3 regions of the Paraburkholderia sp. J69-1 genome follow, and region 3 is predicted to be linked to each of the others. Evidence: predicted binding sites of a transcription regulator. Region 3 holds the regulator's gene; each other region holds the start of a gene.
What was found. The regulator LexA, encoded in region 3, represses DNA repair genes until DNA is damaged. The targets are predictions, from matches to a motif close to ACTGTATNNNNATACAGT.

Region 1 (3,275 bases), on a different contig from region 3:
CACCGGCGACGCGATCGCCTTGCATGACGAGACCGTCGATCGGCGTGTTGTAGCGGAACTTGACGCCAAGTTCGGCGGCCATGGCGGCGAGGCGCGTGGTGAAGAGCTGGCAGTCGCCGGTTTCGTCGCCGGGCAGACGCAGGCCGCCGGTGAGCTTGTGCGAGACGGCGGCGAGTGCCGGTTCGGCGCGTTGCAGTTCGGCCGGGGTCAGCAGTTCGTACGGAACGTTCGCGTCCTTGAGCACGGCGATGTCTTTCTGCGCGCCGTCGAATTGCTGCTGGGTGCGGAACACCTGCAGCGTGCCGCCGGTGCGGCCTTCGTACTGGATGCCGGTGTCGGCGCGCAGTGCCTGCAGGCAGTCGCGGCTGTATTCGGCCAGACGCACCATGCGGCCCTTGTTGAGCGCATAGCGCTCGGCCGTGCAGTTCTGCAGCATCTGCCACATCCATTGCAGCTGGAACTTCGTACCGTCGAGGCGGATGGCCAGCGGCGCGTGCTTTTCGAACATCCACTTGATGGCCTTGAGCGGCACGCCCGGCGCGGCCCACGGCGCCGCGTAACCCGGCGAGATCTGGCCGGCGTTCGCAAAGCTCGTCTCCAGCGCCGGACCGGCTTCGCGGTCGATCACCGTGACTTCATGGCCCGCGCGGGCAAGATACCAGGCGCTGGCCACCCCGACCACACCACTGCCCAACACGACGACTCGCATAGCTGCTCCACCAGTTAGATTTGTTTGGGCTACGCCGCTTTGCCGGGCTGGAACGCCTGTTTGGGGCGTGTGCAGCGCGCAAGGCATGAAAAATCGGATGTAGCCAGTGATATCGACTATGCTATTGTTCAACGTCCAGATTTTGTTATTGTATTTTTCAGATTTTCAGGAAAAAAACATGAGAACGCAGCGTCAGCCGGTTCGCGCACTCGACCGGCTCGATCACCGCATCCTGAAACTGCTCCAGGAAGACGGCCGCATGGCCATGAAAGACCTGGCCGAGCAGGTGGGGTTGTCGGTGACGCCCTGCATCGAGCGCGTCAAGCGCATGGAGCGCGACGGCGTCATCACCGGCTACTACGCGCGCGTGAATCCCAACGTGCTGGGGGCGGCGCTGCTGGTGTTCGTGGAGATCACGCTCGATCACAAGAGCGGCAATATGTTCGACCAGTTCCGCCGCGAAGTGCAGAAGATTCCCGAGGTGCTCGAATGCCATCTGGTATCGGGCGATTTCGATTACCTGATCAAGGCGCGCATCGGCGAGATGGCGGATTACCGCAAACTGCTCGGCGATATCCTGTTGCAACTGCCGGGCGCGGTGCAGTCGAAGAGCTATGTGGTGATGGAAGAGATCAAGGAAACGCTGACGATTGCGGTCGGCGAATAACGAGACGAACGACGAGGCGAACAACGAGACGAACAACGCGGCAGGTAGCGCGCCTCGGCCCTGTTTTTCCTGCTCGACAAAGCGGTTAAGTACTGTATATTTGTACAGTACTTAACCGCTTTGTACCTTGAGCCGTGAACACCCCGGAATCCGAACGCGAGCCCGAACCCGAAACCTGGTATCCCGTTGCGCCGCCTGCGCCGCGCAAGGGGCGTGGCGCGGTCACGAACCTGCAAGGGCGCTACGAAGTCGATCAGCGCGAAGCCTTCGACGATGGCTGGCTGCACGAGGCGCCCAAAGAGTCTGAAGAGGGCGAAGCGCACGACGAAGGCCCGGCGGATGTTCTACGCACGCAGGTCTTCGACGAACGCGCGAAAAGCATTCTGACGCGCAACCAGTCGCCCGATATTCCGTTCAGTGTTTCGCTCAATCCGTATCGCGGTTGCGAGCACGGTTGTATCTACTGCTTCGCGCGGCCCACGCACAGTTATCTGGGATTGTCGCCGGGGCTGGATTTCGAAAGCCGTCTTTACGCGAAGATCAACGCGCCCGAACTGCTCGCGCGCGAACTCGGCAAGCCGTCCTACGAGCCGGAGCCCATCGCGCTCGGCGTCAATACGGACGCCTGGCAGCCCGTCGAGCGCGATCTGCGTCTGACTCGCCGCGTGATCGAAGTGCTGGCCGCGCATCAGCATCCGTTCGCGGCGATCACCAAATCGTCGCTGATCGAACGCGATATCGACCTGCTCGCGCCCATGGCGCAACGCCGGCAGTTCATGGCCGCCATCACCATCACCACGCTCGACGCCGATATCGCGCGCACGCTGGAGCCGCGCGCCGCCACGCCTGCGCGCCGTCTGCGCACGATCCGCACGCTCGCGCAGGCGGGCATTCCGGTGGGCGTGAGCATCGCGCCGGTGATTCCGTTCGTCACCGAACCGGATATGGAGCGCGTGCTCGAAGCCTGCGCCGAGGCAGGTGCGACCAGCGCGAGCTATATCGTGCTGCGTCTGCCGTGGGAAGTGTCGCCGCTGTTTCAGGGCTGGCTGGAAGCGCATTTTCCGCAGCGTGCGGCGCGCGTGATGAGCCGTGTGCGCGACATGCGCGGCGGCAAGGATTACGAATCGGATTTTTCGCAGCGCATGAAGGGCACGGGGCTATGGGCCGATCTGCTCAAGCAGCGCTTTCATCAGGCCGTGAAGCGGCTCGGGCTCAACGAGCGGCGTCACGGCATTCTCGATATGTCGGAGTTCATGCGCGAAAAGACCGTGCGCGACAAGCCGCAACTCGACCTGTTCTAACGCGGCTTCGCGTTACTGCGAGATCGCTTTGGCCGCTTCCACCTGCGATTCGAAGTACGTCTGGAACGACAGCGCGAGGCCGGTCATCAGCAGGAACGCGCCGATCAGCAGCGAGAAGATCACCACGAAGATCACGGTCCAGCCCGAACCGCTCGCGCGCTTGCCGGCGAAGGCGGGGTTGAACTGCGCGTCCCACTTTGCATCGGGACGCAGGCCGTAGACGATCGCGGCCAGAAACGCCGACAGCAGCGAAACCGCGCCGATCACCGCCAGGCCCCAGCCGGGAATCGACGCGCGTTCGCTGGCGACGAGCAGCATCACGCCCGGAATGCCGAGCAGCGTGCCGGCGATATGAGCCCAGCCCCACACGTCGCGCGGGCCATACAGATAGAAGCGATGAGCGCCGAGGCTGCCCAGCAGAAAGGCGAGAGCGGCAGTGAGCGTTTTGTTGCGAAAGCGTGCGGGATTGTTCTGATTGGACATGAGCTGGCGGGTTGTCTCGGACGGCACGTACATGTAGAGCGGGCTGTCTCGGCCCGCGGGTCATTGTACGTGCGGCGCCCGCGCTGCAGCAGATGCTGCGCCTTATGCCCGGAAC
Region 2 (3,275 bases), on a different contig from region 3:
GGTGATGGCAGCAAACGACAGAAGGTCTGGCTCGCCCGGTTTCGTCCATCGCGACCACAGGCAAGCCACGTGCATCAGTTGCCGGTTGCTGGGGCGAAACTCGAGGACAACGTTCGCGTCCTTCTCATGCGTCTCGAGCACCGTGCCTTCCATCTTCGCCTTCTTCACGTTCTCGTAGAAGACCTCAACGAGCAACACGCCGTGCGTGTGGCCGAAGCACGATTTCCAGAAGCCTTCCAATGAATTTTTGCGGGCATTGTATGTCCCAGGATATTTCACATCGAAACTGGCCGGCGTGCCCGCAATGCGGCACTGGTATCGCATCGGCCTGACCACATACTCACCGTTTTCCATCCCCAGCACCGGCGCGAAGTATCCCGGGAAGATGCGAGAGTCGCGCGGCTTCGATTCGGTCCGATTGATGTCATCAATGCGGCGTAGTGCGGCCTCAATTTTGTCGGTGGCGATGCGCCGGCTTTCTGTTGCTGCCTTCGTCACCTTCGATTCAAGCTTGCGCTCCGCTTCGGTCAGGCGGGTGCGCTGCTGAAAGAGGTCCTGCTCGAGTTTCGTCTTCTGCCCGGCGCGCGTCTTCTCGATGAGCTGGCATATCTCCCGCTCGCCGTCGGTCTGCGGGTCAAGGAACGCATCATCAAGCGCCTTCGGCGTCCTCGCGCTGCTCCCTTCGGCCTGCAGGAAATAGAGGCGCGCAAACTCGGCAATGTCCATGTGCGCACCGAAGGTCCGTACGTAGCGGCGATAGTCCGCCCAGATTTGAGCCGAGTAGCACATTCGTCATCTCCGTTGGTCGATGCGGTTGCCCGCTCAATCACCTGCGTTGACTGCACCGTATGTCGGTCCCGATGCATGACCCGTCGCACCCGCTGCCGTCGACTCGCCAACTGCTAAACGGGTCGACCGATTTCGTGCCGACCGTCAGGCCGTTCTCCCTAGCGAAAAAAGTCGGCTCGCCCGCCTTGCCGCGGGCAACTGCTTCGTCAATGGTCGCATCCCCGAACGCGCGGCGCAATTCGGTCACGAACGCCGCAATCTCTGCCATTGGGTGCTTGCGCACAGGCATGTCTATCAACGTCTCCCGTCGCGACCAAAAAGGGGCACTTCACAAAGCAGGTTTTTGATATACGATACTGTACATCCATACAGCTTTTTTCAACAATGGCCGCCTTGCTCCAACACGTCGAGTCGATTCACCCAGCGCTGTGGCGCGGGGCGCAGCTCGCGCGTGTCCACGGCAGAACGGTCGACACCGGCTACGCGGCCCTGTCGGCCGAACTGCCCGGCGGCGGCTGGCCACTGGGTGCACTTGTCGAACTGCTGGTTCAGCAACCAGGGATTGGCGAGATGCGGCTGCTGAAGCCGGCGCTCTCGGAATTGAGCTCACGACCGATTGCGCTCCTGCAGCCGCCGCATGTCCCCAATTCGCTGGCGTTCGCCTATCTCGGCGTGCCGGTCGAACGGCTGATGCGACTGCGCGCACCGAGAACGGCAGACGCACTCTGGTGTGCGGAGCGGGTGCTTCAGGCGAAGAGCTGCGGCGCGCTCATTCTCTGGCAGCAGCACATCAGGACCGAAGCTCTCAGGCGATTACACCTGGCGGCACAGGCATCGGAAACGTTCCTTGTGCTCATCCGGCCGCTTGCCAGTGCGCAGGATTCTTCGCCCGCCACGCTGCGGCTGGCCGTCAAACCGGCTGACGGCGGCCTCGTCGTCGATGTCGTCAAGCGACGGGGCCCAACCAGAACCGAAACGCTCTCCATCACCCTGCAACCGTCACCGATTCTGCTCAGCCCCTATGGCCGTGTTCGTCGCCATCTTCCTGCCCAGGCTTTCGCTGGAGGTATTCCGTCCGAGGTGGTCACCTCGCACTGAGCACGGGTGCGTCGTGCTGGAGCGCGACAAGGTGGTGGTAGCAGATTCGATAGCGCGGGAAGCCGGTGTGCTGAGGGGCATGAAGCGGGGTGGTGTGACGACGCTGTCGCCCGACGCTCTGATGTACCACCGGAGCATCGAGCGCGAACGCGACATGCAGCGCGAGGTCGCCTTCGGTCTGCTGCGATTCTCGCCTCAAGTCGCGGTCTGCGATGAGGACACCATCGTGATGGACGTGACGGCCAGCCTGCGTCTCTTCGGTGGTATCCGCCGAGTCTGCGCGTTGATGCGCGACGTCGTAAAGTCCATCGGCGTGACGATTCGCATGAGCGTCGCACCGACTGGTCAAGGTGCGTGGCTGCTCGCAAAGCGCGGCGGCTGCCGCGTACTCAAGATGCCCTCGCTCGAGCGGAACCTCAACGCACTGCCGTTCACGGTCGTGCCGGAGCTGCGTGGCTTCGCTGACTGGCTCCAGGGCTTGGGCTGCCGGGTGCTCGCGGACATCCGTCGCCTGCCGCGCGCGGGCCTGAAGAAGCGTTGTGGTGTGGGGTTGCTCGACGCGCTCGACCGCGCGTATGGCCTCTCACCCGAGCTTTACCAGTGGCTTGAAATGCCGCCCACGTTCAGCGCGCGCACTGAGCTTCCCGACCGTGTCGAACATGCCGACGCCATCCTCTTTTCGTCGAAGCGGCTTATCGTGCAGATGTGCGGCTGGTTGAGCGCGCAGCAGCTCGCGCTGACGCACGCCACGGTGTTGCTGGAGCATGAGCGCGGCCGCGAAGCCATTGACCCAACCGCTCTCGAAATCGCGCTTGCGGAACCGACATGGCACGAGGAGCACCTCGTTCGTCTGCTGAAGGAGCGCCTTGGTCGTGCCGAACTGCCGGCCGCCGTCCTGGCGGTCCGGCTGACCGCGTCCAGCGTGCAGGCCGCCGAGCCACCGAGCGATTCGCTCTTTCCCGACCCAGGTGGCTCAGCTGAAGACCACAATCGTCTTATCGAGCTGCTGGTTGCGCGGCTCGGCACGGAGAATGTCGAGCGTGCGGCTCCGACTTCCGACCACCGGCCGGAAAAGGCGAATCGCTGGGTGCCCATCCAGAACGATGCGAAGGTGCAGGCACCGCCCCTTGGCCTGCCGCGACCGACCTGGCTGCTCGAAGAACCCATCAAGCTCATGATGAAGAACCATCGACCGTTCTACGGCTCGCCGCTCAGGCTCGTGTCGACTGGGGAGCGCATCGAAGCAGGATGGCACGACAGCGAAGCGGTGACGCGCGACTACTACGTTGCGGAGGCCGCCGATAAGAGCTGCTACTGGATTTACCGCGAACGGCCCGTCGTCAAGACGGAAGCGGTGCGCTGGTATCTGCACGGCCTCTTCGGATAAG
Region 3 (3,275 bases):
CATGCGCCCAGTCGCAATGGCTGGGCGCGTAGCGGTTCAATGGCGTTCGATTAATTGGCCGCGCCGTTGCCGGCATTCGCGTTGTTCAATTCCACCGCAGCAAGCTTCCACGAGAAAAGCCCGTGCCGCTGAAGGATGGCGGCATAGTGCTCGCCGCTCGCGCTGCGCTGCCATGTCACGGCGAATTCATTGAGGCTGCGATAACCCGCCGAGGTTTGCGCACGCGGTGGCGCTTGCGACGTATCCGTATTGGCGGGCGCGGGTTGCTGCGCCGGCGGCGCTGTTTCAGCCGGTGCCGATGAAGCCTGCGTCCCGGGCGGCGGCGGTGCCGGGCGATCGCCGGGCTTGCCCGTGGGCGGCATGCCATTGAGCAGCGCCGCCACACCTTCAGGCGTCGCGTACGCATCCACCAGCGGCCCGATCAACGCCGAGCCGATCACCGCGCCCAGCATCAACAGCGGATTGCTACTGTGCTGCGCGTGAATGCGCTCCTGCAGCATCTCGCCCACCTGCTGCTTGAGACTCACGCGCAACGCCGGGTAATCGACGTATTCGTTCAACGCGACGGCGTCGCGCGCATCCGCCGCCTGCTTGAGGTGGTTGAGCGCGATGTACGGCGACGCATAGCCATAGCCGAGCGCCGCGACAACGGCCACCGCCGCGACTGCAATCGCAACGGGTTTCTTCCAGTTCGAGGACGCGCCTGAAGGCGTGGAGACAGTCGGATGGGTCATCGGGCAGGGCGGCCCCGCGCGAACGGGGCAAAAGTTCAATCAGGGTGTTGACCGCCCGCGCGCCAGAAAATTTCCCATGAAACAGCTTGTTACTTCGCCAGTGCCACCGGCATGTCGCCGGTTTGTTCGGCGATGCAACGGTCGAGCGCGCGGCACACCGCATCCATCGTACCGACCATGATGAGGCGCGACGGACCGTGATAGACGCGCACCGGCGCGCGGCGATCCGGCTGTTCCGTATTCAGCGTGCTGTTGAGCGACACGCGCGCGAACGCAGGTTGTGCCGACGGCAGGGGCGGCAGTTCCGGCGTGTACGTCTCTTCAGCGGTGTTCTCGAAGAGCGAGCCATTGAGCGCTGCCGCCGAGGCGCGCGCGTCGCGCAATGCACACGACGCGATCCCGCGCAGATGGCGCAGACGGCCGAATTGACGGAAGGGCAACAGGCGGGCAAGGCGTTCCATGACTCTCTCTCCAGAAGATGCGCGGACCAGGCGCTGACAAGGCGCGGTCGGAATTATCAGAATTCGGTGGGACGGATCAGACCGACGGCGATGCCTTCGAGCGCGAATTCAGCGCTGCCGGCGGCGACGAAGATGTTGTCGTAGTCGGGGTTTTCGGCGATCAGCTCGATACCGTTGGGCTGACGCTTCAGACGTTTCACGGTCACGTCGTCGCCCAGACGCGCGACGATGATCTGGCCGTCCTTCGCTTCGGCTTTCTTCTGCACGGCGAGCAGGTCGCCGTCGAGGATGCCCGCGTCGCGCATCGACAGGCCGCGCACCTTCAGCAGGTAGTCGGGGCGGCTCGAGAAGAGCGCCGGGTCGCACGCATAGTTCTGCGAAATATGTTCCTGCGCGAGGATCGGGCTACCCGCGGCCACGCGGCCAACCAGCGGCAGCGTGAGCTGCATGATGCTTGCGTGCGGCAGCGTGAATTGATGCGGCAGGTCGTCGGGCCCCGGCATCAGGCGGATGCCGCGCGAGGCGCCCGCAGCCAGTTCGATCACGCCCTTGCGCGCCAGCGCGCGAAGGTGCTCCTCAGCGGAGTTGGCCGAGCTGAAGCCGAGTTCGGCAGCGATCTCGGCGCGCGTGGGCGGAAAGCCGGTGCGCTCGATCGCGCGGCGGACCAGATCGAAAACCTGCTGCTGTCGTGCGGTGAGTTTGGTCATGTCGACACTGTATGTTTGAACAGGTAGCTGTATTTTTATACAGTACTCGCCGCTTTTCAAGTGTTACTTGAGGTTTGTCGTTTGGGTGGCGCTACAACGGCGTTTTGCGATGGTCTGACGGACGAAAACGTGCTCCGACAGCCGATTTATCCGCGCTTACCACTTTTGCGTATTAAAAAATGAAAAAACATCATTTTTAATAATGTAAGCCAATCGCTAGACTGGCCTTCATCGATCGCCGCACAGACAAGAACGCGGTGGCGCGCAGCACCACACGGCACACGACAACACGGAGAAAGCGGGATGAAACAAGGCACTACGGGGCGCGGCTGGTTCACGACACTGGCGGCAAAACTGGTTATCGGCGCGGCGCCGCTGCTGGGCATGGTCGCGATGGCGCCGGCTGCGCACGCGGATACCTCCCTGCTCAACGTCTCCTACGATCCGACGCGCGAGCTGTACCAGGAGGTCAACGAAGCCTTCATCAAGCAGTGGAAGGCCAAGACCGGCGAAACGCTCACGATCAAGCAGTCGCACGGCGGTTCGGGCGCGCAGGCGCGCTCGGTGCTCGACGGCCTGCAGGCCGATGTGGTGACGCTGGCGCTGGCCTGGGACATCGACGCACTGGCCAACAAGGGCATCGTCGCGAAGGACTGGCAAAAGCGTCTGCCCGATAACGCCTCGCCGTACACCTCGACCATCGTGTTTCTTGTGCGCAAGGGCAATCCCAAGCACATCAAGGACTGGGACGATTTGACCAAACCGGGTGTGTCGATCGTCACGCCGAATCCGAAGACCTCGGGCGGCGCGCGCTGGAACTACCTTGCGGCCTGGGCGTATGCGGAACACCAGCCGGGCGGCAACGACCAGAAGGCCAAGGAATTCGTCACGAAGCTCTACAAGAACGCCGGCGTGCTCGATTCGGGCGCGCGTGGCGCGACCACCAGCTTCGTGCAGCGCGGGATCGGCGACGTGCTGATTGCCTGGGAAAACGAGGCCTTCCTGTCGCTCAAGGAGTTCGGGCCGGAGAAGTTCGAGATCGTGGTGCCGTCGGTGAGCATTCTGGCCGAGCCGCCGGTGGCCGTGGTCGACAAGGTCGTCGACAAGAAAGGCACGCGCAAGCAGGCCGAGGCGTATCTGCAATTCCTCTATAGCGAGGAAGGCCAGGAGATCGCCGCGAAGAACTTCTACCGTCCGCGTTCGGACAAGGTGCCGGCGGCGCTCACGGCGAAGTTCCCGAAGCTCAAACTCTACACGGTGGATGACACCTTCGGCGGCTGGACCAACGCGCAGAAGACGCACTTTGCCGATGGCGGCGTGTTCGACTCGATTTATCAGCCGCAGTAAGAGTTGCAATACGAGCCGCAAGCAGC

Region 1: a site for LexA is predicted at 1,468-1,485, ahead of U5A67_RS34220 (PA0069 family radical SAM protein). Genes of this name have one in related genera too.
Region 2: a site for LexA is predicted at 1,145-1,162, ahead of imuA (translesion DNA synthesis-associated protein ImuA). Genes of this name have one in related genera too.

What each region holds. Positions count from the first base shown of each region.
Region 1 is NZ_CAJMZG010000025.1:131,361-134,635, reverse strand. Features, by position in the region: gene U5A67_RS34230 (D-amino acid dehydrogenase) at 1-709, opposite strand, end outside; gene U5A67_RS34225 (Lrp/AsnC ligand binding domain-containing protein) at 888-1,376, shown strand; gene U5A67_RS34220 (PA0069 family radical SAM protein) at 1,511-2,677, shown strand; gene U5A67_RS34215 (NINE protein) at 2,690-3,160, opposite strand.
Region 2 is NZ_CAJMZG010000040.1:20,158-23,432, reverse strand. Features, by position in the region: gene U5A67_RS39140 (SOS response-associated peptidase family protein) at 1-789, opposite strand, end outside; gene imuA (translesion DNA synthesis-associated protein ImuA) at 1,174-1,887, shown strand; gene U5A67_RS39125 (DNA polymerase Y family protein) at 1,811-3,274, shown strand.
Region 3 is NZ_CAJMZG010000011.1:166,098-169,372, forward strand. Features, by position in the region: gene U5A67_RS21605 (DUF2939 domain-containing protein) at 51-734, opposite strand; gene U5A67_RS21610 (hypothetical protein) at 824-1,195, opposite strand; gene lexA (transcriptional repressor LexA) at 1,252-1,902, opposite strand; gene U5A67_RS21620 (sulfate ABC transporter substrate-binding protein) at 2,206-3,249, shown strand.